DNA from 2 places in the Pseudomonas sp. EA_5y_Pfl2_R50 genome. Region 1 is predicted to be linked to the other one. Evidence: riboswitches for the same ligand, from Rfam matches in the RefSeq annotation. Region 1 holds a riboswitch; the other holds the start of a gene.
What was found. Region 1 has a riboswitch for manganese ahead of mntP (manganese efflux pump MntP). Riboswitches for the same ligand answer to the same signal wherever they lie in the genome.
Positions count from the first base shown of each region.

Region 1 (10,309 bases):
ACCGCCGGTCGATTGGCGATTGCCTCGGCCCAGCGTTGCAGGTGGGTGTACTCATGTGCCGCAAGGAATTGCGCCGCCGAATACACGCTGTTGCGCACCAATTGCCCGTACCACGACCACACCGCGATGTCGGCAATGGTGTAGCTGTCGCCGGCCAGATAAGCGGTTTGTGCCAATCGCCGGTCGAGCACATCCAGTTGGCGCTTGGTTTCCATGGTGAAGCGGTTGATCGGGTACTCCATCTTCTCCGGCGCATAGGCATAGAAATGCCCGAAACCGCCGCCCAGATAAGGCGCCGCGCCCATCTGCCAGAACAGCCAGTTGAGGGTTTCGGTTCGGCCTGCCGGGTCTTTGGGCAGCAAGGCGCCGAACTTTTCCGCCAGGTACAGCAGGATCGAGCCCGACTCGAACACGCGAACCGGTGGCTCGACGCTGCGATCCAGCAGTGCGGGGATCTTCGAGTTCGGATTGATCTCGACAAACCCGCTGGAGAACTGATCGCCTTCACCAATGCGAATCAGCCACGCATCGTATTCGGCCTCGCTGTAACCCAGTGCCAACAGCTCCTCCAGCAGGATGGTCACCTTGACGCCGTTGGGTGTAGCCAGCGAATAGAGCTGCAACGGATGCTTGCCGACCGGCAAGGCCTTGTCATGGGTCGGCCCGGCAATCGGGCGGTTGATACTGGCGAACTGACCGCCAGACGGCGCATCGTTTTTCCAGACCTTGGGCGGAACGTAGGGCGTTTTGCTCATGAAACGGACCTCATCGTTGACGGCTGAGAACAGACACACACCCTAGGGAAAATTCCCCTGCCGTGCCAGGGTTACTTGGCGCGGCTGGCTGGCGCAATGTCTGCGCGAAAAAGTCCACGCTGCCGTCGGATGCCGCCGTGTGCGAGGGCAGTCGCCTCAGAAAATCTTGCCCGTGGGCGTGCAAATCAATCGAAACTTCGTCGCCGACGCGGCTGTCCAGAGCCTTACACCTCCTGGCAGCTGTGATGCCAGGAATGCTCTGGCACCGGCGAAAAGCGAGGATCGAATGACGATGACAGTGGGCGACTTTCTGGTTGAACGACTCAGCCAATGGGGCGTTACGAGGATTTTTGGTTATCCGGGTGACGGCATCAACGGTGTGTTCGGGGCGCTGAGCCGGGCACAGGGAAAGATCGAATTCGTTCAGGCCCGGCATGAGGAAATGGCCGCATTCATGGCCTCGGCGCATGCCAAGTTCACCGGAGAGCTGGGCGTGTGCATCGCCACTTCCGGCCCCGGCGCATCTCACCTGATCACCGGTCTTTACGATGCGCGGATGGATCACATGCCGGTGCTGGCGATCGTCGGCCAGCAGGCACGCACGGCGCTGGGCAGTCACTACCAGCAAGAACTCGATCTGGTTTCGATGTTCAAGGATGTCGCCGGCGCCTTCGTGCAACAGGCCTCGGCACCGTCGCAAGTGCGGCATTTGCTCGACCGGGCCGTGCGCACAGCGGTCGGCGAGCGTCGCGTGACCGCACTGATCCTGCCCAATGATCTGCAAGACCTCGCATATGAGTCGCCGGCTCGCGCCCATGGCACGGCGCATTCCGGGGTCGGTTACAGCAAACCGAAAGTGATGCCCTACGACGTCGACTTGCAGCGTGCGGCAGAGGTGCTGAACACGGGTGAAAAGGTCGCGATTCTGGTCGGCGCCGGCGCGCTGGAGGCGACCGATGAAGTGATTGCCGTCGCGGAAAAACTCGGCGCCGGCGTCGCCAAGGCCCTGCTCGGCAAAGCGGTGTTGCCGGATGATCTACCTTGGGTCACCGGCAGCATCGGATTGCTCGGCACGGAACCCAGTTATAAATTGATGACCGAGTGCGACACCTTGTTGATGATCGGCTCGGGCTTTCCCTATTCCGAGTTTCTGCCCAAGGAGGGCCAGGCGCGCGGCGTGCAGATTGATCTGCAACCCGACATGCTCAGTCTGCGCTATCCGATGGAGGTCAATCTGCACGGTGATGCGGCGCAAACCCTTGGCGCGCTGCTGCCGCTGCTGAAAGAAAAAACCTCACGCAAATGGCGCAAGAAAGTCGAAGGCTGGCGCGGCAGTTGGGAGCACACCCTGGAAAAACGCGCGATGGCCAAGGCCGATCCGGTCAACCCGCAGCGCGTGGTCTTCGAGCTGTCGCCGCGTTTGCCCGAGCAGGCGATCATCACCAGTGATTCCGGCTCCTGCGCCAACTGGTATGCCCGCGACCTGAAAATCCGCCGTGGCATGAAGTGCTCGCTGTCCGGTGGCCTGGCGTCGATGGGCGCCGCCGTGCCTTACGCGATTGCGGCCAAGTTCGCCTTTCCCGAGCGCTCGGTGATCGCCCTGGTGGGGGACGGCGCGATGCAGATGAACAACATGGCCGAGCTGATTACAGTCGCCAAGTACTGGCGGCAGTGGGCGAGTCCGAAGTGGATCTGCGCGGTGTTCAACAACGAGGATCTCAATCAGGTCACCTGGGAGCAGCGGGTGATGGAGGGCGATCCGAAGTTCGAAGCCTCGCAAAGCATTCCTGACGTGCCGTATCACCTGTTCGCCATCTCCATCGGCCTGAAAGGCATTTTCGTCGACCGCGAAGAGGACGTCGCCGCCGCGTGGGAACAGGCGTTGGCCTCGGAAGTGCCGGTGGTGATTGAGTTCAAGACCGACCCAAATGTGCCGCCGCTGCCACCACACATCAAGCTTGAGCAGGCGAAGAAATTCGCCACGACCTTGCTCAAGGGCGACCCGGATGAAGCGGGCGTCATTGTGCAAGCCGCCAAACAAGTGCTGGCGAGCGTCCTCCCGGGCAAGAAGTAACCCGAGCAGGCGCGGCCGCCAGATGCGCTCTTTCAAATGGTGAAGTGCAGGATCGCACCGAGCTTGAACAGCGTCTGGCGGCGTTCGACGATGAGCGTTATCTGTTGGCACTGACAGCGTTGATTGCAGGTTGAATCAGACCGACAAGTGCTCGTAGAGGATGGTCGCGCCGACGATCATCAACACCACGCCACCAACGATTTCCGCACGCTTGTCCACCACCGCGCCGAGCACCCGGCCGAGCATCACACCGATGGTCACCATGGTCATGGTCGCCAGGCCGATAGCGGCCGCCGCTCCCCAGATATTCACGTCGACAAACGCCAGACCCACGCCCACGGCGAGCGCGTCGATGCTGGTGGCGAACGCTGTAACGGCAAGAATGACGAAGGAGTGCTGGCCGGTTTTTTCGTCTTCCTCGGCTTCGTGCCTGAGGCCGTTGTAGATCATGTGCAGGCCGAGAATCAGCAGCAGCGTGAAGGCAATCCAGTGATCCCACTCCGCCACCCAGAGACTGGCCGCCTGGCCGATCAGCCAGCCGATGACAGGCGTGATGGCTTCGATCACGCCGAAGATCAGGCCGGTGCGCAGCGCTTCACTGAGACGGGGTTTATGCAGACTGGAGCCTTTGCCGATGGCGGCTGCGAACGCATCCGTGGACATGGCCAAGGCAAGGAATATGAGGGAAACAGGATTCACGGTGGCACACTTCCAGTCGGGCTATGAGTCAACGACACAACCACACGCCCGACGTTAGGCATGGATGTGTCGTCGGTCTCACCAACCAAAAGGTGTTCGCACCACGGCGTGTTGCCGAGAATGTTGATACGAACGCTTCCGAGGGACTCGGAAACAGGCTACTCCCCAACGAGGAGCCGGATCTTAAACGGCTGTACATGAAAATTTTGTATACGCGCCGCGCTAGAACACTCAGGCTGAAATCAGCTGAGCGGGTCGGTGATGAAGCCGAATTCCTTCGAGGCTTTCATGACTTTTTCTTGTAAATTCCCTGGCTGATGCAGGCTGATGCGCAGGCTGATCTCGTGGCGATGGGGGAATTTAAAGCCCAATGAAACAAACTGATAATGATGGTCGTTGTTGTAGCGAGCGACGGCTTGAGTGTGACTGTAAATAGCATTGTCGTAAGTTCCGCATAATACGATGGCCTTGTATTGTGGGAGGTTCTGTTTTTCTGGTGAGAAATCTTCGATATTTATCTTATTGCAACGAACTCTGATTTTTCTGAACTCGTCGATAATTTCGTTGTGCAGTTTATTCTTCGTGGCAGTGCTGAGGAGAGCGATGGGAGGACTTTGCCAGACGTTAAGGTTCATTGAATCGGGTGTGAGTGAGTCTTTACGGTAAATAGCTCTGGTGAACGCTTGTCCGAGTTGGGTGATGCCTCGCCCGGAGGTAAGGCCAAGCTGCTGCAAGGTGTTAATTGACAGTGCCTGGATCGGGCTCATGTTCTTGACGTTAAAAATGTTGCCTTGGGATAGAACAGTATTCCCGTGCTGAGGCATTACTTCATGCTCTGAAGCAATTTCTGCATATCTTAGTAGTTCGATGTCGCCGAACGTCAGTTGTTTTAAAGCAAGAACAAAGTGTCTGCGGGTTTCTCTGTCAAGTTCGCCGTATCGAAGTGAAATAGTCAGCTGGGCGTAGGCTTTCGCTTTGCCACTATCACTATCGTTCATGCAGGCTTGCAATAAATCGCCGAATTCAATTTCGTATCCGGCATTGTCGAAGTTTTTATTGGTTTCGGCAGTCTCATTGCAGATCATCAGCTCTTGGCAGAACAACTCGATCCGTTCATTTTTCTTTTCTTCCAGTAGCTCGATAAGCCGTTTTGCCACGTCTGCCACGTCTTTCAGGCCTGGAATCAGGCCTGCGATAGGCAGAATTTTGTTTTCAAGCTGCTTGACCAGTTTTCCGGCCTTGTTTTTTTTATCGGTGCTCATGTACTTGGACCCGAAAGTAATTGGCTATCGTGAAAAAAGTTTTGTCGGTATGGAAGATCAATTCTGGACAGGCACTTTCCATTCGCATTCGACCCGGGCAAAGTGAGCCGGAACCTCTACGTGGGCAGTGAAGAATGTCGTGAAGTCGAAAGGCGTGAACGCTTCGGGGGCTACCAATACGCGCTGCTGAGTAGGCCCGAGGAAAATAACCGGGTTGCCCTTGTCAATGTTGACGCAATCGTGACGGCTATTGAAATCCAGTGCCTGAGCAATCAAATAAACTTTCTGGGTCAGGCGTTCGTCTGACAGTTCGTTGTTCCTCCAGCCGTAGACCTGGAATCCGAAAATGCAGATGATGACCGCGAACAGCAATGGCTGCCAGGAGAAGTTCTTTACATATCCTTCTTTGATAAAGCCCCAGAGCATCTGTGTACAAACAATGATATTTATGATCAGGGCGAAGCCGGAAAGGCCAATCAACCAGGGCAGTGCAAATTTGAACAGTGTCATCGCTGTGGTAAAGGCGTAGGTAATCGGAAGAAGGGTTGCGTCGACTGCAAAAACACTATTTACCAGTGCAGCGGCCTTACCGCTTGCAACCAGTAACATTGCAGTGAAGGAAACGTAAGTTATCCATCGTATCGACGTAAATGTCCAAAGCGCACTCCAGAGTGTCGACTGCTCGAGACTCGCGCTGAGGAAAAGCATCGCTAGCAAGGCTCCCCAGATTTTAAGGGCAAGTAGATTGCTTTGAATCCAGGAAATGTCAGGATTCGATTGATTGCCGTTGGCCATGAGCATCAGGGCGATCAGACCAATGATTGCCAGTGCCCAGCGCACTTGGCTCTGCTGTTCGTCTGCTCGCTGGTCAGTCTGCCGAAGAAGACGACGGAGCAGCGTATGAATTTCACGCACATGGAATTTCATCGACTTGGTCGAGTTACGCGACAGGTCGGTTTCATTGCCTTTTAATTCGTGGTGAATTTTTTCCAGCCAACTAGTGACGGGTTTGTCGGATTCGTTCATTTCTCAGTCCCTTTTCATGCTCAACGCTTTGGAGTGCAGTGGCGAGCTACGTTGATCATTCCTTCCACTGGATTTTTCTGGATCGACTCACAAGTCGGCGTTACTTCATCAAACTTGAGCGAAATGATCCATTACGCTGCGGTCGATATGGGCAAAAAAAGATGGCTCTCCATTGATAGGGCCTCCACTGGCACCGGCGTGCCCTCGCTATTGCTCCTCCAATGAAAAAGGCCGGAGTAAGTATCCGGCCAGTCTTTTAAGCAGTGCTTTTGGTAGGCGTATCAGCGGTTGAGAAACGCCAGCAGATCTTCATTCAACGCTTCAGCGTGGGTCACTGCAAAACCGTGCGGCGCGCCGGCGTAGACTTTCAGCTCGGCACCCTTGATCAGCGCAGCGGCCTGCTTGCCGGTGGTTTCGAACGGCACGATCTGATCGCCGTCACCGTGGATCACCAGGGTCGGCACATCAATCTTCGCCATGTCCGGGCGGAAGTCGGTTTCGGAGAACGCGGTGACGCAATCCACGGTGCCTTTCAGCGAAGCCAGCAGGGCGACGTTGAGGGTTTGCGTCAGCACGCCGTCGGAGACTTTCTGGCCCTGATTGGTGCCGTAGAACGGCGCGGCGAAATCAGCGATGAACTGCGCGCGATCCTTGAGCAGACCGGCCTTGATCCCGTCGAACACCGAGGTGTCGACGCCTTGCGGGTAGTCGGCTTTTTTGCCGAACAGCGGCGTCACCGCGCCCAGCAGCACCAGACCGGCAACGCGTCCGGTGCCGTGACGCGCGATGTAGCGGCTGACGTCGCCGCCGCCCATGGAGAAGCCGACCAGCGTCACGTCGCGCAGGTCGAGGTGCTGGATCAGTTGCGCGATGTCATCGGCAAAGGTGTCGTAATCGTAGCCGGTCCACGGCTGGTCGGAACGGCCAAAACCACGGCGGTCGAACGCGATGGTGCGGTAGCCGCGACTGCTCAGGTATTCCATCTGGTATTCCCACATGTCGGCATCCAGCGGCCAGCCATGGCTGAACAGCACGGGTTTGCCGCTGCCCCAGTCTTTGTAATAGATCTCGGTGCCGTCATCGGTAGTGAATGTGCTCATGAAAACTCCTTGCTTGAGTAGGCGTTCGGGAGGGACTTTGAAAGCAGGATTCACTATCCGCGCAATCGAACGCGGGCACTTGTATGCAGGTGCTGCGCTGTTGGCAGGGTTCTGTTTCGCGAACACGGTTGTAAGGTCCAACCCCACAAAAGGATTGAAGGGGAGACGCATTGACCGAGCAATAACGCTGAAAAATCTCCCGCCAAGTCGGTGGCTACAGCGGCAATGGCCGACTGTCGAGCCAGCGCGGGACTCACCTCTCTGCTGCACAGATGAACATCGGCGCGGGCGGCAGTTTTGCGGCGGGTGCGACCTCGACCATCAGTGTGGACGGGGCACTCATCAACTCCGGGCGCATCACCTCCAGCGAAGACCTGACCGTCAATGCCGGCAGCGTGACGAACTACGGCACCCTGGGTGCCGCGCAGAACCTGAACATCAACACGCCTTCGCTGCTCAATGATCGTGGGCTGATTTTCAGCGGTAACGACATGACGCTCAGTGTGGGCAATCTGACCAACCAGAACGGTGACTTCTACGGGTTGGGGAATGTGACGATCAAGGGTTACGGGACCGCACAAGCCAGTCAGGTGTCGAACCTGTCGGGTTCTATGGAGAGCGGAAAGACCTTCAAGATCGACGCAGCGAATTTCGCCAACCGCACCTCGGGAGATGACGGTACGCAGAGCTTCGCCCTGAACCGCAAGCTGGTCTCCGGCTTCATCGGCGTTCAGTGCGGCGATTGCTCGGGCGGTACCTACGACGTCAATCTGATTGCCCACGAAGTGTTCGAGGGGGGGCAGGACAATGACACTACGGCTTCGTCGTTGCTGACGGCCGGCGCCGATTTCATCTTCAACGGCGGTGAATTCCTCAACAGCAAAAGTACGCTCAGTGCCTCCGGCAACATCACCATCAATGCCAACAACATGAGGAACGTCGGTGCGGTCAGCGGTAGCATCGAGCGCACCCGAATCTTCCGTACCGGCGCGATCGACTCAGGCTCGTTCAATGTCTTCATGCCTGAGGTGGTGGCGTATAACCAGCGCAATAACCCTGACTTTCCGAACGTCTATTACATCGACGGAACCGGGAATTTTGCCCAAGGCGTTGTTACATCGGCAACGGGGCGGGAGCCTGGTCACGATGGCGGTCTGACCCGAGTGGTCGTGATCAAGGACTCGGTGACGAACAAGTCGGTGGGGGACCTCACTCTCTCCGGTTATGCCTGGGGTAACACTAATCCGCAGTCTCAGTACGATCCCAATAACCTGGTCGAAATGCCGACCAGACTGCAGGGCTTCACGCTGACCTCTGATAAAGAGGTCGCCACTGACGGCACCAGTCCCGTCGCGGGTCGCAACGCGGTCATTCAGGCCGGCGGCAATGTTTCAATCAACGCCACCAAGGAACTGCAAAACAGCGTGATCCATCAGGATTACGGCTCCGCCGGTGGCACCAACAAGGTCGGCAACACCAACGTCGGCAACACCGGCACTACCGTTATTCGCATCAACAGCCAACTGCCGCCGGACCTCGCCCAGCAGCAGGTGAACCCGCTGTCCCTGCCAGGCTTCTCCCTGCCAACCGGGGAAAACGGCCTGTTCCGCCTGAGCGGCCAGGGCGCCGCTGATATCGCACCAGTCGCCACGACCGGCCCGGCGCCGACCTGGACCGTGGGTGGGCAAACCGTTGCTACGGAAGCTCACGTCGTGGCTGCCAGCAGCGGCGGTCCGCGAAATCTTTTCATTGACGCACCGCCCGCAGTCTCCGACAGCACGCGCGCGGTAGACACGTTCCACCGCTCCCCGAGTGTCGTGCAGGCCGTGGCCAGCACTGTCGACGTTAACGTGCCGGTGAAACCCGCCGGCCCGGGCATGAAAGATCGTGGTACCGACGCCAAGGAGTCGATCAACACTCGCCCGGTGACCCGCGTCACCGGTCTGCCAGACACCAAGGCGCCGTCCAACGCGCACAAATACCTGATCGAAACCAACCCGGTGCTGACCGACCTCAAGTCGTTCATGAGCTCCGATTACTTGCTGGAAAAGCTCGGCTACGACCCCGACCAGAGCGCCAAGCGCCTCGGCGACGGCCTCTACGAGCAACGCCTGATCCAGCAAGCAGTTACTGCACGCACCGGCCAGGCTTTCATCGACGGCCAGACCTCCAACGAGGGCATGTTCAAGTACCTGATGAACAACGCCATCGCCAGCAAGGACGCCCTCAACCTGTCGGTAGGCGTCGGCCTCACCTCGCAGCAAGTCGCCGCGCTGACCCACGACATCGTCTGGCTCGAAGAGCACGAAGTGAACGGCGAAAAAGTGCTGGTGCCGGTGGTGTATCTGGCGCAAGCCAATGGCCGTCTGGGTCCGACCGGGGCGCTGATTGCCGGTAATGATGTGACGCTGATTGCCGGTGAAAACCTGGATAACGTCGGCACGTTGAAGGCGACGAATAATCTGTCGGCGACGGCGGGTAATAATCTGATAAATAGTGGACTGATTCAGGCTGGGAATCGTCTGGATCTGTTGGCGACCAACGACATTATCAATAAGTCCGGGGGCATCATCACCGGGCGTGACGTGTCGCTGAACACACTCAATGGGGATGTCATCAACGAGCGCACCATTACCTCGTCCGACAGCAGCACGCGTTTCGGTACTCAGCATCACGATTTTGCTGATACCGCTGCACGTATCGAAGCCACCAATGACCTGAGCATCATGTCCGGGCGCGACATAAATATCTCCGGTGGTGTGCTGCAAAGCGGTCGAGGCATGGATCTTGATGCCGAGCGCGATCTCAATATCGCAGCGACACAAGTCACTAACAGCGTATTTCACGACAGCAAACACAACAGCAGTGACGTCACTCAACTGGGTTCGAACGTCAATGCGGGACGCGATTTCACAGCGCAGGCCGGTCGCGACCTGGCAGTGATCGCCAGCCAGATTGATGCTAAGCGCGATGTCTCGATGAGCGCTGCCGAAAACTTGATCATCAGTTCTGCGGCGGACGAACAGCACTCTTTGTCCAAGAGCAAGAAACTTACCGTTCAGGAAGATCATGTCAGCCAGGTCATGTCGGGGGTGACGGCAGGCGGCAGTGTGGCGCTTAGTTCTGGCGAAGATCTGACCGTTGTCTCCAGCCGGGTCACGGCGGGCGACGAGGCGTATCTGGTAGCGGGTAACAACCTGAATATTCTCGCGGCTCAGGACTCTGATTACTCTCTGTACGACAAGAAGAAAAAGGGCTCTTTTGGTTCCAGTAAAACCAAGCGTGATGAGGTGACCAAGGTCAACAACATTGGCAGTGTGATCACCTCGGGTGGTGACATGGTACTGGTGAGTAATGGCGATCAACACTACCAGGCCGCCAAACTGGACAGTG
Region 1 covers NZ_CAXAPT010000005.1:176,689-186,997, forward strand. The annotation lists gene yghU (glutathione-dependent disulfide-bond oxidoreductase) at 1-755, opposite strand, end outside; gene AACY19_RS10700 (thiamine pyrophosphate-requiring protein) at 1,042-2,829, shown strand; gene mntP (manganese efflux pump MntP) at 2,965-3,528, opposite strand; yybP-ykoY riboswitch at 3,537-3,708, opposite strand; gene AACY19_RS10710 (hypothetical protein) at 3,771-4,790, opposite strand; gene AACY19_RS10715 (hypothetical protein) at 4,848-5,816, opposite strand; gene AACY19_RS10720 (alpha/beta fold hydrolase) at 6,098-6,916, opposite strand; gene AACY19_RS10725 (hemagglutinin repeat-containing protein) at 7,189-10,309, shown strand, end outside.

Region 2 (10,309 bases), on a different contig from region 1:
TCACCGCCACCGGCACCAACAACGTCGACCTCGTCGCCGCCCGCGAGCGCGGCATCACTGTGTGCAACTGTCAGGGTTACGGCACGCCGTCGGTGGCGCAACACACGATCATGCTGTTGCTCAACCTCGCCACGCGTCTGACCGATTATCTGAAAGCTGTCGGCGAAGGGCGCTGGCAGCAGGCCAGACAGTTCTGCCTGCTCGACTATCCGATCGTTGAACTGGAAGGTAAAACCCTCGGGCTGCTCGGCCATGGCGAACTCGGTGGTGCCGTCGCGCGACTGGCCGAAGCGTTCGGCATGCACGTGCTGCTCGGGCAGATTCCCGGCCGCCCTGCCCGCCCGGATCGTCTGCCGTTGAACGAATTGTTGCCGCAGATCGACGCCCTCACCCTGCATTGCCCACTCAACGAACACACCCGTCATTTCATCGGTGCCCGCGAACTGGCGTCGATGAAACCCGGCGCCTTTGTGGTCAACACGGCGCGCGGCGGACTGATCGATGAACAGGCGCTGGCCGATGCCTTGCGCAATGGCCACCTCGGCGGCGCGGCCACCGATGTGTTGAGCGTCGAACCGCCGACCCAGGGCAATCCGCTGCTGGCCGCCGACATCCCGCGCCTGATCGTCACGCCGCACAACGCCTGGGGCAGTCGCGAAGCCCGCCAGCGTATCGTCGGTCAATTGACCGAAAACGCCCAGGCGTTCTTCAGCGGTAAGGCGCTGCGGGTCGTCAGTTGATAAACTGCGGCACTTTTTTTGAGGAGCAGTTATGGACCCGCGCAGTGAAGTACTGCTTCGTCAGCCCGAGTTGTTTCAAGGTTCGTTGTTGCTGGCCGGTTTACCTGCCGACGATTTGCTCGGCCGCCTGCCCAACGCCTTCGGCTGGTGCTGGCATGCCGGCGATCAAGCCGCGCTGGACGCCCGCTTCGAGGGCCGCAGCCATTTCGGCGTGAATGTCCCGGAGCGCGAGTTCGACAGCGCCGTGGTGTTCCTGCCCAAGTCCAAGGATCTGACCGATTACATCCTCAACGCCGTGGCTTCGCGTCTGGCTGGACGCGAAGTGTTTCTGGTCGGGGAAAAGCGCAGCGGCATCGAAGGCGCCTCCAAGCAACTCAACCCGTTCGGCAAGCCACGCAAGCTCGACAGCGCCCGCCATTGCCAGCTGTGGCAAGTGACGGTAGCCAACGCCCCTGAGGCGAAATCCCTGGAAAGCCTGGCGCAGACTTATGAACTGCCACTGGCTGAAGGCCCGTTGAAAGTCATCAGCCTGCCGGGCGTGTTCAGCCACGGTCGTCTTGATCGCGGTAGCGCCCTGCTGCTGGAGCATCTGGACAAGTTGCCGAGCGGTCACCTGCTCGACTTCGGTTGCGGCGCCGGTGTGTTGGGCGCGGCGGTCAAACGTCGCTATCCGCACAATCAGGTTACGTTGCTCGACGTCGATGCGTTTGCCGCGGCCAGCAGCCGTCTGACCTTGGCGGCCAACGGTCTGGAAGCCGAGGTACTGACCGGCGACGGTATCGATGCCGCGCCGATGGGTTTGAACGCGATTCTGAGTAACCCACCGTTCCATGTCGGGGTGCATACCGATTATTTCGCTACCGAGAACTTGCTGCGAAAAGCAGCAAAACATCTGAAAAACGGCGGCGAACTGCGCTTGGTGGCGAACAGCTTCCTGAAGTATCAGCCACTGATCGAGGAGCATCTCGGTGTGTGCGCAATCAAGGCCGAGGGCAATGGTTTCCGGATTTACCGGGCCAAGCGCGGGTGAAAATTTGTTCTTGCCCTATCGGTTTTGCGAAGGCAGAATCCGCTCCGTCCTAGGGGAGTAGTCTCCCACGAGCACCAAGCTCGTCCGGCATACGTCAACATACTTGATCCTCAGATCATGGCGTATGCGACCCAAGCGTCCGCAGCAGACGGATCGCAGGGTTTGACAAGACCTATGACACGCACACCTTACCCGGGGCGGGAAGGCTGTACGTGTCATAGCCGTGTCGACCCGCCCCTTAGGAAATCCTGATGCTGGACTCGTTACTCGTTCCCACCGCAATCGTTGCCTTGGCCGAAATCGGCGACAAGACGCAACTGCTCGCGCTGATTCTCGCCGCTCGCTTCCGCAAACCCTGGCCGATCATTGCCGGTATTGTCGCCGCGACCCTGGCCAACCACGCAGCAGCCGGTGCGGTAGGCGCCTGGTTCGGCAGTTTCTTCTCAGACTCGGTTCTTCACTGGATTCTCGCCGCGAGCTTTGCCGCCACCGCATTGTGGACACTGGTGCCGGACAAGATGGACGACGATGAAGCCAGCACCGCCCGCAAGTTCGGGCCATTCCTGACCACGCTGATTGCGTTCTTCCTCGCTGAAATCGGTGACAAGACCCAGATCGCCACGGTGATGCTGGCGGCGCAGTATCCGGAGTTGTGGCTGGTGATCATCGGGACGACCGCGGGCATGCTGATTGCCAACGTGCCGGTGGTATTGGCGGGTAATTTTGCGGCGGAGAAACTTCCCCTGACCTTGATCCGTCGCCTCGCGGCTTCGGCATTCATGATCCTGGCCGTTGTCGCGGTGTACAAGGCGATGCAGAGCAGTGGCTGGGTTTGATGGCGTAGGTCAGTAACACCGCGTCATCGTTCTTCGCGAGCAAGCCCGCTCCCACAGGGATATTCGGTCATCACACATTATGTGAACACCACTGAACCTGTGGGAGCGGGCTTGCTCGCGAAGGGGTCAGCAGCTTCGCTGCAAACTCATCAGGACTTCGGCGCTTGTTCGTACAGCGGCATGACTTTCGGAATCGCTGCCTGCAACGAAGCGATCCGGCTGGCCGAGGCCGGGTGGGTGCTCATGAATTCCGGCGGCGAACCTTCCGACGCCTTGCTCATCTTGTTCCACAGGGTGATCGCCGCGTTCGGGTTGTAACCGGCGCGCGCGGCCAGTTCCAGACCGATCAGATCGGCTTCGTTTTCGTTGGCGCGGCTGTTTGGCAAGGTCATGCCGTAATTGGCCACGGTGTCGGCCAGCGCCAGGCTGTCCTGACCCAGACCGAGCAACGCACCCGCCCCCTGCTTGGCCATTTCAACACCGTAAGCCTTGGACATCGCTTCACGACCGTGCTCGCGCAGGGCGTGGGCGATTTCATGGCCCATGACCGCAGCGATTTCATCGTCGGTGAGTTTGAGGCTGTCGATCAGCCCGGTGTAGAAAATGATCTTGCCACCAGGGCCGCAGTTGGCGTTGAGCTCATCGCTCTTGATCAGATTGACCTCCCACTGCCATTGCGCGGCATCGGGACGGAAATTCGGTGCCTGGGCGATCAGACGATTGGCAATTGCCTGAACCCGCTTGGCCTCAGGACTGGTCTTGTCCAGCACACCTTTGCTGGAGGCTTCACCGACAGTCTTCTGATAGGACTGCGCATACATCTGGTCGACCTCTTGCGAGGACAGCATGCTGAACATGTACTGCTTGCGCTCCACACCCACGGCTCCGCCGCTGGTGGTGTTGACCGACTGACAGCCGGCCAGCAACAACGCTGCGCTCAGTGCACTTACAACCAATGTCTTGTTCATTCAAACGCTCCCTGAAAACCTGTCGCGTATCCTAGGCGGGTAATCGTATCGGCGCCAGATACAACGGACGTGCTGCAGCGACTTTCAGACGTTTCCCGCCAGGACTGTCGTAAAAAATTCACACCGACCGGCAAAGCCTCTGCCACAACGTCGCACACTGATCCATTTGCGACATCGGCTTTCAATTACCACTGCCTGCACTCATGGCCCCATGCCGGCTGCCGATACATGACCGCAGACGTCCTCTTGCGTGCGGAGCTCCCATGAAGTTCAAGTCGATCCAGTTTTCCGTCGCCGCCCTGGCCGGCGCTATCGTGCTCAGCGTGGTGGCCGCGCTGGTGCTCTACGCACTGTTTTCCGGCGCACGTACCCAAGACATGGTGCAACAGCGCACCCAGGCGCAGTTCGAACAAGTCATCGAACAACGCCTGACCTCGCTGGCACAAACCCAGGTCAGCCAGATCCAGCGCGAACTCGAAGCGCCGCTGCTGATTGCCGGCGGCCTGGTGCGGGTCAATGCCCTGCTCGGCACGCCGGGCGCCGACGGCCAGCCGCGCCTGAGCATCAGCCGCGAACAACTGATCAGCCTGATCAAAGAGAACGTCGAAAAGAACCCGAAGATTCTCGGTACCTACATCGGCTGGGAAAAAAACGCCCTCGATCACAATGACGCGGCCTATGTCGGCACGAGCGTGGTCGGCATCGACGCCGCCAACGGGCGCTTCCTGCCGTGGTGGTTCCGCAATGACGACGGCACCCTCGGCCTCGATAAACTGGTCGACGTCGATGATCAGAAAACCCTGTCCACCGGCGTGCGCGCCAGCGAGTACTACCTGTGCTCGAAGGAAACGAAGAAAGCCTGCGTGATTGATCCGGCACCGTACAAGGTCGGCGACAAGGTCGTCATGCTCGCCTCCTTTATCGAACCGATCATGCTCAACGGCGCCTTCCAGGGCATCGTCGGCGCAGACCTGTCGGTGAACTTCATTCAGGAAATGCTCCTCGCGGCCAACCAGAAGCTCTATGGCGGCGCCGGACAAATGGCCCTGATCGGCGGCAATAGCCGCATCGTGGCCTACACCCAGGACCCGAGCAAATTCGGCGAAAAAGTCAGCGACATCCTCGACGCCGAACAGATCTCCAACATCACCAATCTCAAACGCGGTGAAGTGACTTACTCGGTCAACAAGGACAAGGGCCGCATCGAATTGTACCTGCCGTTCGGCATCGGCCAGACCGACGCCCGTTGGACGCTGATGCTGCAATTGCCGCTCAACGCGGTGATGGCCGACCTGCAAAAACTGCAGGGCGATCTTGAGGCCCAGCGCAAATCCGACACCTTTGGCATGGCCATGGTCGGCCTGATCATCGCCGGCATTGGCTTGCTGGTGATCTGGCTGGTCGGCCACGGCATCGCCAGACCGCTGAAGCAAATGGTCGCCATGCTCAATGACATCGCTCAAGGTGAAGGTGATCTGACCCGTCGTTTGACCAGCGACCGCAGCGATGAACTGGGTTCGATTGCCAAGGGCTTCAACACCTTCCTCGCCAAGCTGCAGGCGATGATTACGCAGGTGGTGACGTCAGTGCAGAGCGTCAGCGATTCCTCGGAACACACCGCCGACATCGCGATCCGCACCAACATCGGCATCCAGAAACAAATGGCCGAGATTGATCAGGTCGCCACGGCGGTGCAGGAAATGACCGCCACCGCACAAGACGTGGCGCGCAACGCGACGCAGGCGGCGCAGGCGGCCAGCCATGCGGATCAGGCGGCCAGTCAGGGCATGCAGATCGTCCGTGACACGTCGAACTCGATTGGCGTGCTGGCGGTGGAAATCGGCAAAGCGGTGGACGTGGTACAGACCCTGGCCAAGGACAGCGAAAACATCAACGCGATCCTCACAGCGATTCGCGGCATTGCCGAGCAGACCAACCTGCTGGCGCTCAACGCGGCAATCGAAGCAGCGCGTGCCGGCGAGCAGGGTCGCGGCTTTGCCGTGGTGGCCGACGAGGTACGCAATCTGGCACAGAAAACCCAGAAAGCCACCGAAGAAATCCAGGCCATGATCCAGCAACTGCAGCAAGGCACCCGCGATGTGGTGCGGGTCATGGAAGACAGCCAGAACCGCACCGACGAAAGCGTGCAACACGCGGCGAAGGCAGCCGAGGCGCTGGAGACGATTACGCAGGCGGTGTCGGTGATCAACGACATGAACACGCAGATTGCCAGTGCGGCGGAAGAACAGAGCGCGGTGGCCGATGACATCAACCGCAACGTGATCAATATCGGGCAAGTGGCGAATGAAGTGGCGGGGGGTGCGGATGAGTCGAGTTCAGCGAGCGCAGACCTGACCAAACTGGCGGAGCAGCAGCGGCGGTTGATCAATCAGTTCAAGGTCTGAAAAGCGAACAGCCTCTCACACCAGCCCTCTCCCAGAGGTAGAGGGAGCTGATCGCGTTGTCTACCGTCATACATCGATCTGAAAAATCGTGGCGATTATGGATTCGGTGAAAAGCTCTCAACTCGGTGTATTTCGTCAATATCCCCCAATCAGTCCCCTCTCCCTCCGGGCGAGGGCCAGGGTGAGGGGCTTTTGATCTACAGGCTTTAACCCGGAGTCAAACACTCCGGTCCATTAAGCTTTGGATCATTGATCAGATTCGCCAACACCCGCTCGCGCAACGCAGCAGGCTCGCTGGCGAGCAAGCCCTGCAACACATGCAACGGCGTCTCAGGATCGAGCCACGCCGCCTGCCCCGCCTCATCGAGAATCAACGGCCGGCGCTGACTCGACGCGGGTTGTGTAATCACCGCCGTGCTCAGCCAGACCTGCTCCTGCACCGGATACGCTTCCCAGATCGCCGCAAAAAACAGCGAAGAGCCCTCCCCCGGCGTTAGCCAGAAAGGCCGCTTGCGCTGGGTGCCGCGCCATTCATAAAACCCGTTGGCCGGCAGCAGGCAGCGGCGCTGGCGCAGCGCTTCGCGAAACATCGGTTGCTCGGCCACGGTTTCTGCGCGGGCATGCGCCGGAGTTTTCGACAGGTCGGTCAGCCACGGCGGTGTCAGCCCCCAGCGCGCACGCGCCAATGTACGCTGACCGTCTTCGGCAGCACGCAGCATCAACACCGAATCATTGGGGGAAATGTTCCACTGCGCCAGTTGATCGGCAGGAAAACCTGGCAGCGCCGCAAAGTCGCGGTTCCAGCGAAACAGGGCATAACGTCCACACATGAGGTAACACGACTCTCAGATAAAACCAACGCCAGCCTAACAGACAAGCGTCCCGGGAAAGCTCTCCGGTTCATCACCGGGCAGCGGCAGCGCGGCATTGTACGCAGTGATCAGCTCGCGGGCGTACTCGGCCTGTTCGTTATCCACCGACAATCCCAACAGACCGAAGATCGGCAGCTCGCCAGTGCCACCCAGCAAATCACGGCCAACCAGGTGCGCCTCGATACCTTCGCTGGCGAGCATGCCCTTGAGCATCTCGCCTTCCATCAGGTTTTCCGGCTCGTAGATTCGCTGCATGGGCGCCCCTCTCACTCGTTCTCGCTGAAGACTTCCAGAAACCAATCCTCTCCGTGGACCTGCAGGACGAAGGTGATCGGCCGGCAACACACCTGACAGTCCTCGATGTAGGTCTGATCGCCGCCGGACAGATCCACAGTTGTTTCAACTTCTTCACCACAATACGGACATTCGTACAGTGCGCTCTCCAGCATCGCGGTCTCCCAAGTGACTTGTGCGTATAATCGCCGGTCTATTTGCAGGGCTATTTTTGTCTGGCTACTTTTTCAGACCGTGCCCCGCGGGTTTTCGATCAAAACCTTTACTTACCCTAGCCGTTTCCAACAAGAGAGCATGATGGGCGAATTCGATGCCATCCGACCTTACGACGACAGCGAAGTACCTGCGGTACTGGCACGACTGCTCGGCGACAAGGCGTTTCTAGATATCCTCACCCACTTCCGCTTCCCGCGTTTTGCCGGTGCCTTCGGCTGGATGCTCAAACCACTTATAGCCCATCGGCTGCGTCGTGAGTTCGCCGACGTGACATCGGTGGCCACCTTGCAGGACAAAGTCGAGTTCTACGTCGACCACACCATCGAGCGCGCCACCGACGGCGTGACCTACACCGGTGTCGAGCAATTCAAGTCCGGCAGCGCCTATCTGTTCATCGCCAACCACCGCGATATCGTGATGGACCCGGCCTTCGTCAACTACGCCGTGTACCACGCCGGCCTGCCGACACCGCGCATCGCAATTGGCGACAACCTGCTGCAGAAGCCGTTTGTCAGCGACCTGATGCGCCTGAACAAGAGCTTCATCGTGCACCGTTCGATCACCGGTCGTCGCGAGAAAATGGCTGCGTATCAGCTGCTGTCGGCGTACATCAACCACTCGATCCGCAACGATTGCGCCTCGATCTGGATCGCTCAGGCTGAAGGACGGGCGAAGGATGGCGATGACCGCACCGAATCGGCGATCCTCAAGATGTTCCACATGAGCCGCAAGGACGAGCCGTTTGGTGAAGTGATTCAGTCGCTGAACGTCACCCCGGTGTCGATCAGCTACGAATATGACCCGTGCGACCAGGCCAAGGCCCGCGAGCTGTATATCCGCGCCACCACCGGCACCTATGCCAAGGCACCGGGCGAGGATGACGTGAGTATCGCCAAGGGCATCACCGGCTACAAGGGCCGGGTGCACGTGAACTTTGCCGCGCCGATCACTGAGCTGTTCGAAGACACCAAGCAATTGGCGGTGGAGATGGACAAGCAGATTCTCGGCGGTTACCGCTTGTTCCCGGTGCATTACCTGGCGTATGCGCAGTGGGCGGATGCTGATCCACAACTGAACGTACCCAAGGCTGCCGAGGTGTTCCCGGCCGACGAACTGGCCAAGGCCCGGGAAGAGTGGCAGAGCCGGCTGGACGCCTGCCCTGTAGAGCACCGTCCGTATCTGGTGCTGCAATATGCGACGCCGGTGCGCAATCAGTACCGCGTGAAGGCCGGGTTGCCGCTGTAACCGGTGATCACCAGACGCAAAAACGGCGCCCTCGGGCGCCGTTTTTTTATGCCTGAAGCGTTAGAAGCGCGTGCTGATCCAGGAAACGATCAGTGCCAGGCCCAGACAGGCAAAACCGAAACGATAGAAAAACCGGTTCATGCGCAGCGTCGCCCAATCCAGCAATGGCTCGGCATTCGGCTGTGCCTGGCGCTGCGCGGCGATGCTGGCCATCGCGCGTTGCTCACGGCGGCGGGTCGCGTGCAGCAGCCAACTGCCCGGGAACGCCAGAAGCAGCGCCAGCAGGTTGATCAATTTGGCGGGATGGGCGGTAAACAGCGTCATCAAGTGCAGTGACATCACAGACCTCAATCAAAACCGGTATGGCAGGCGCCAGACCGACGACTGCGGCGCGAATTCTACCGAAACCAGACCGCTCTGCCGCATCCTTTACGACAAATTAACTGACAATCGACCGATGGCTGTCCTGTGTCACGGCTCCGTCATGTGGATAGGCCACCCTGCGCGCCTCGAACACACAGGGAACGCGACATGCTTCACGCTGAAAATCAGGATCGTCTCTACCTCATCACGCCTTACGACGAACAACAAAGTCTCGTCGGCAGCCTCGCCTTCAATGTGCAGGACCGCCATTGGCTGGTGTATTGCGCCCTCGGCGGCCATCAACATGCGGATTTGCCCGAGACGGATTTGCTGACGGGCGTCAGCGTTCTCGATTTCTACTCGCAGGCTGCCTGAAAAAGCAAAAGCACCCTGAGCGGGATCAATTTCCCATACGCCAAAAAACCCGAACCTGACACCCACAAAAAAGCCCGAAACCATCACTGGCACCGGGCTTTTTTGCATCTGCCGAGAAGCTTACTCGGCGAGCACCTGCCCCACGGTCGGGTCCTTGAACAGGCGCGTCAACGCATCGCTCAACACGTCGCTGACCAGTTTGGTGTTGGTTTCCTGGTTCGGCGCCATGCCGAAGCGCTGGTCCAGCGAAGCGCCGTAACGGCCGCTGTAACGGCGGTTGGCATTCTGCACGTCGGAGCGGAAAGTCGCGCCGATGGTGGCTTCGGTCACGTACATGCCTTCTTTCGGCGACTGGTATTTCAGCTCGGCCAGGGTCACGGTCAGCTGTGGCGCGTTCGGTGCATTGTTGGTCGGAGTGAAACCGAGCAGACGCACGGCGGCTTCAGCCTGAGCCTGCAGCTTCGGCAGGATTTGTTCGCGCTGCACGGTAATGGCGCTGGTTTCCGGGTACAGGCCGCCACGGGTGCCCAGGGTTGGCGACGGACGACCGTCGACCACGCGAACGACGACTGGCTGGCCACGACCGACCGCAGCCAGCTGGGTGTTCAGCTTCGGCTCCGGACTCAGTTGTTGCGGGCTATGGGCGCAGCCGGCCAAGGTCAAACCGGCCACAGTGATCAAACCGAACAACAGGCGTTGCAACATGCTCTTCTCTCCAGAATCAGGCACAAACAGGCCGGCAGTATAGCGGTGGGCCACTGCGTGGAACCAGCGTCACACAATGAATACTGAAATGTCTGACACAGCCGTGGGATAGCGGTTCCTGTCACAGATTATTCACCCGCCATACACGTTCACGTCACGACGTGTTGGCAACCTTGTACTCAGTCCCCCACAAGGTACTCAATCATGCGTTATCTGATCTCGTTGTTCGCTCCACGCCCGCTGCACCGCAGCTTTGCCCT
Region 2 covers NZ_CAXAPT010000017.1:71,482-81,790, reverse strand. The annotation lists gene AACY19_RS24350 (2-hydroxyacid dehydrogenase) at 1-740, shown strand, start outside; gene AACY19_RS24345 (class I SAM-dependent methyltransferase) at 772-1,770, shown strand; yybP-ykoY riboswitch at 1,810-1,934, shown strand; gene AACY19_RS24340 (TMEM165/GDT1 family protein) at 2,022-2,606, shown strand; gene AACY19_RS24335 (M48 family metallopeptidase) at 2,756-3,574, opposite strand; gene AACY19_RS24330 (methyl-accepting chemotaxis protein) at 3,838-5,979, shown strand; gene AACY19_RS24325 (SOS response-associated peptidase) at 6,186-6,809, opposite strand; gene AACY19_RS24320 (putative signal transducing protein) at 6,846-7,106, opposite strand; gene AACY19_RS24315 (CPXCG motif-containing cysteine-rich protein) at 7,118-7,300, opposite strand; gene AACY19_RS24310 (1-acyl-sn-glycerol-3-phosphate acyltransferase) at 7,443-8,606, shown strand; gene AACY19_RS24305 (hypothetical protein) at 8,667-8,945, opposite strand; gene AACY19_RS24300 (hypothetical protein) at 9,138-9,344, shown strand; gene AACY19_RS24295 (YajG family lipoprotein) at 9,465-10,049, opposite strand; gene AACY19_RS24290 (hypothetical protein) at 10,254-10,309, shown strand, end outside.
Region 2: linked by a shared signal. The riboswitch ahead of AACY19_RS24340 (TMEM165/GDT1 family protein) and the one ahead of mntP (manganese efflux pump MntP) in region 1 are both predicted to bind manganese.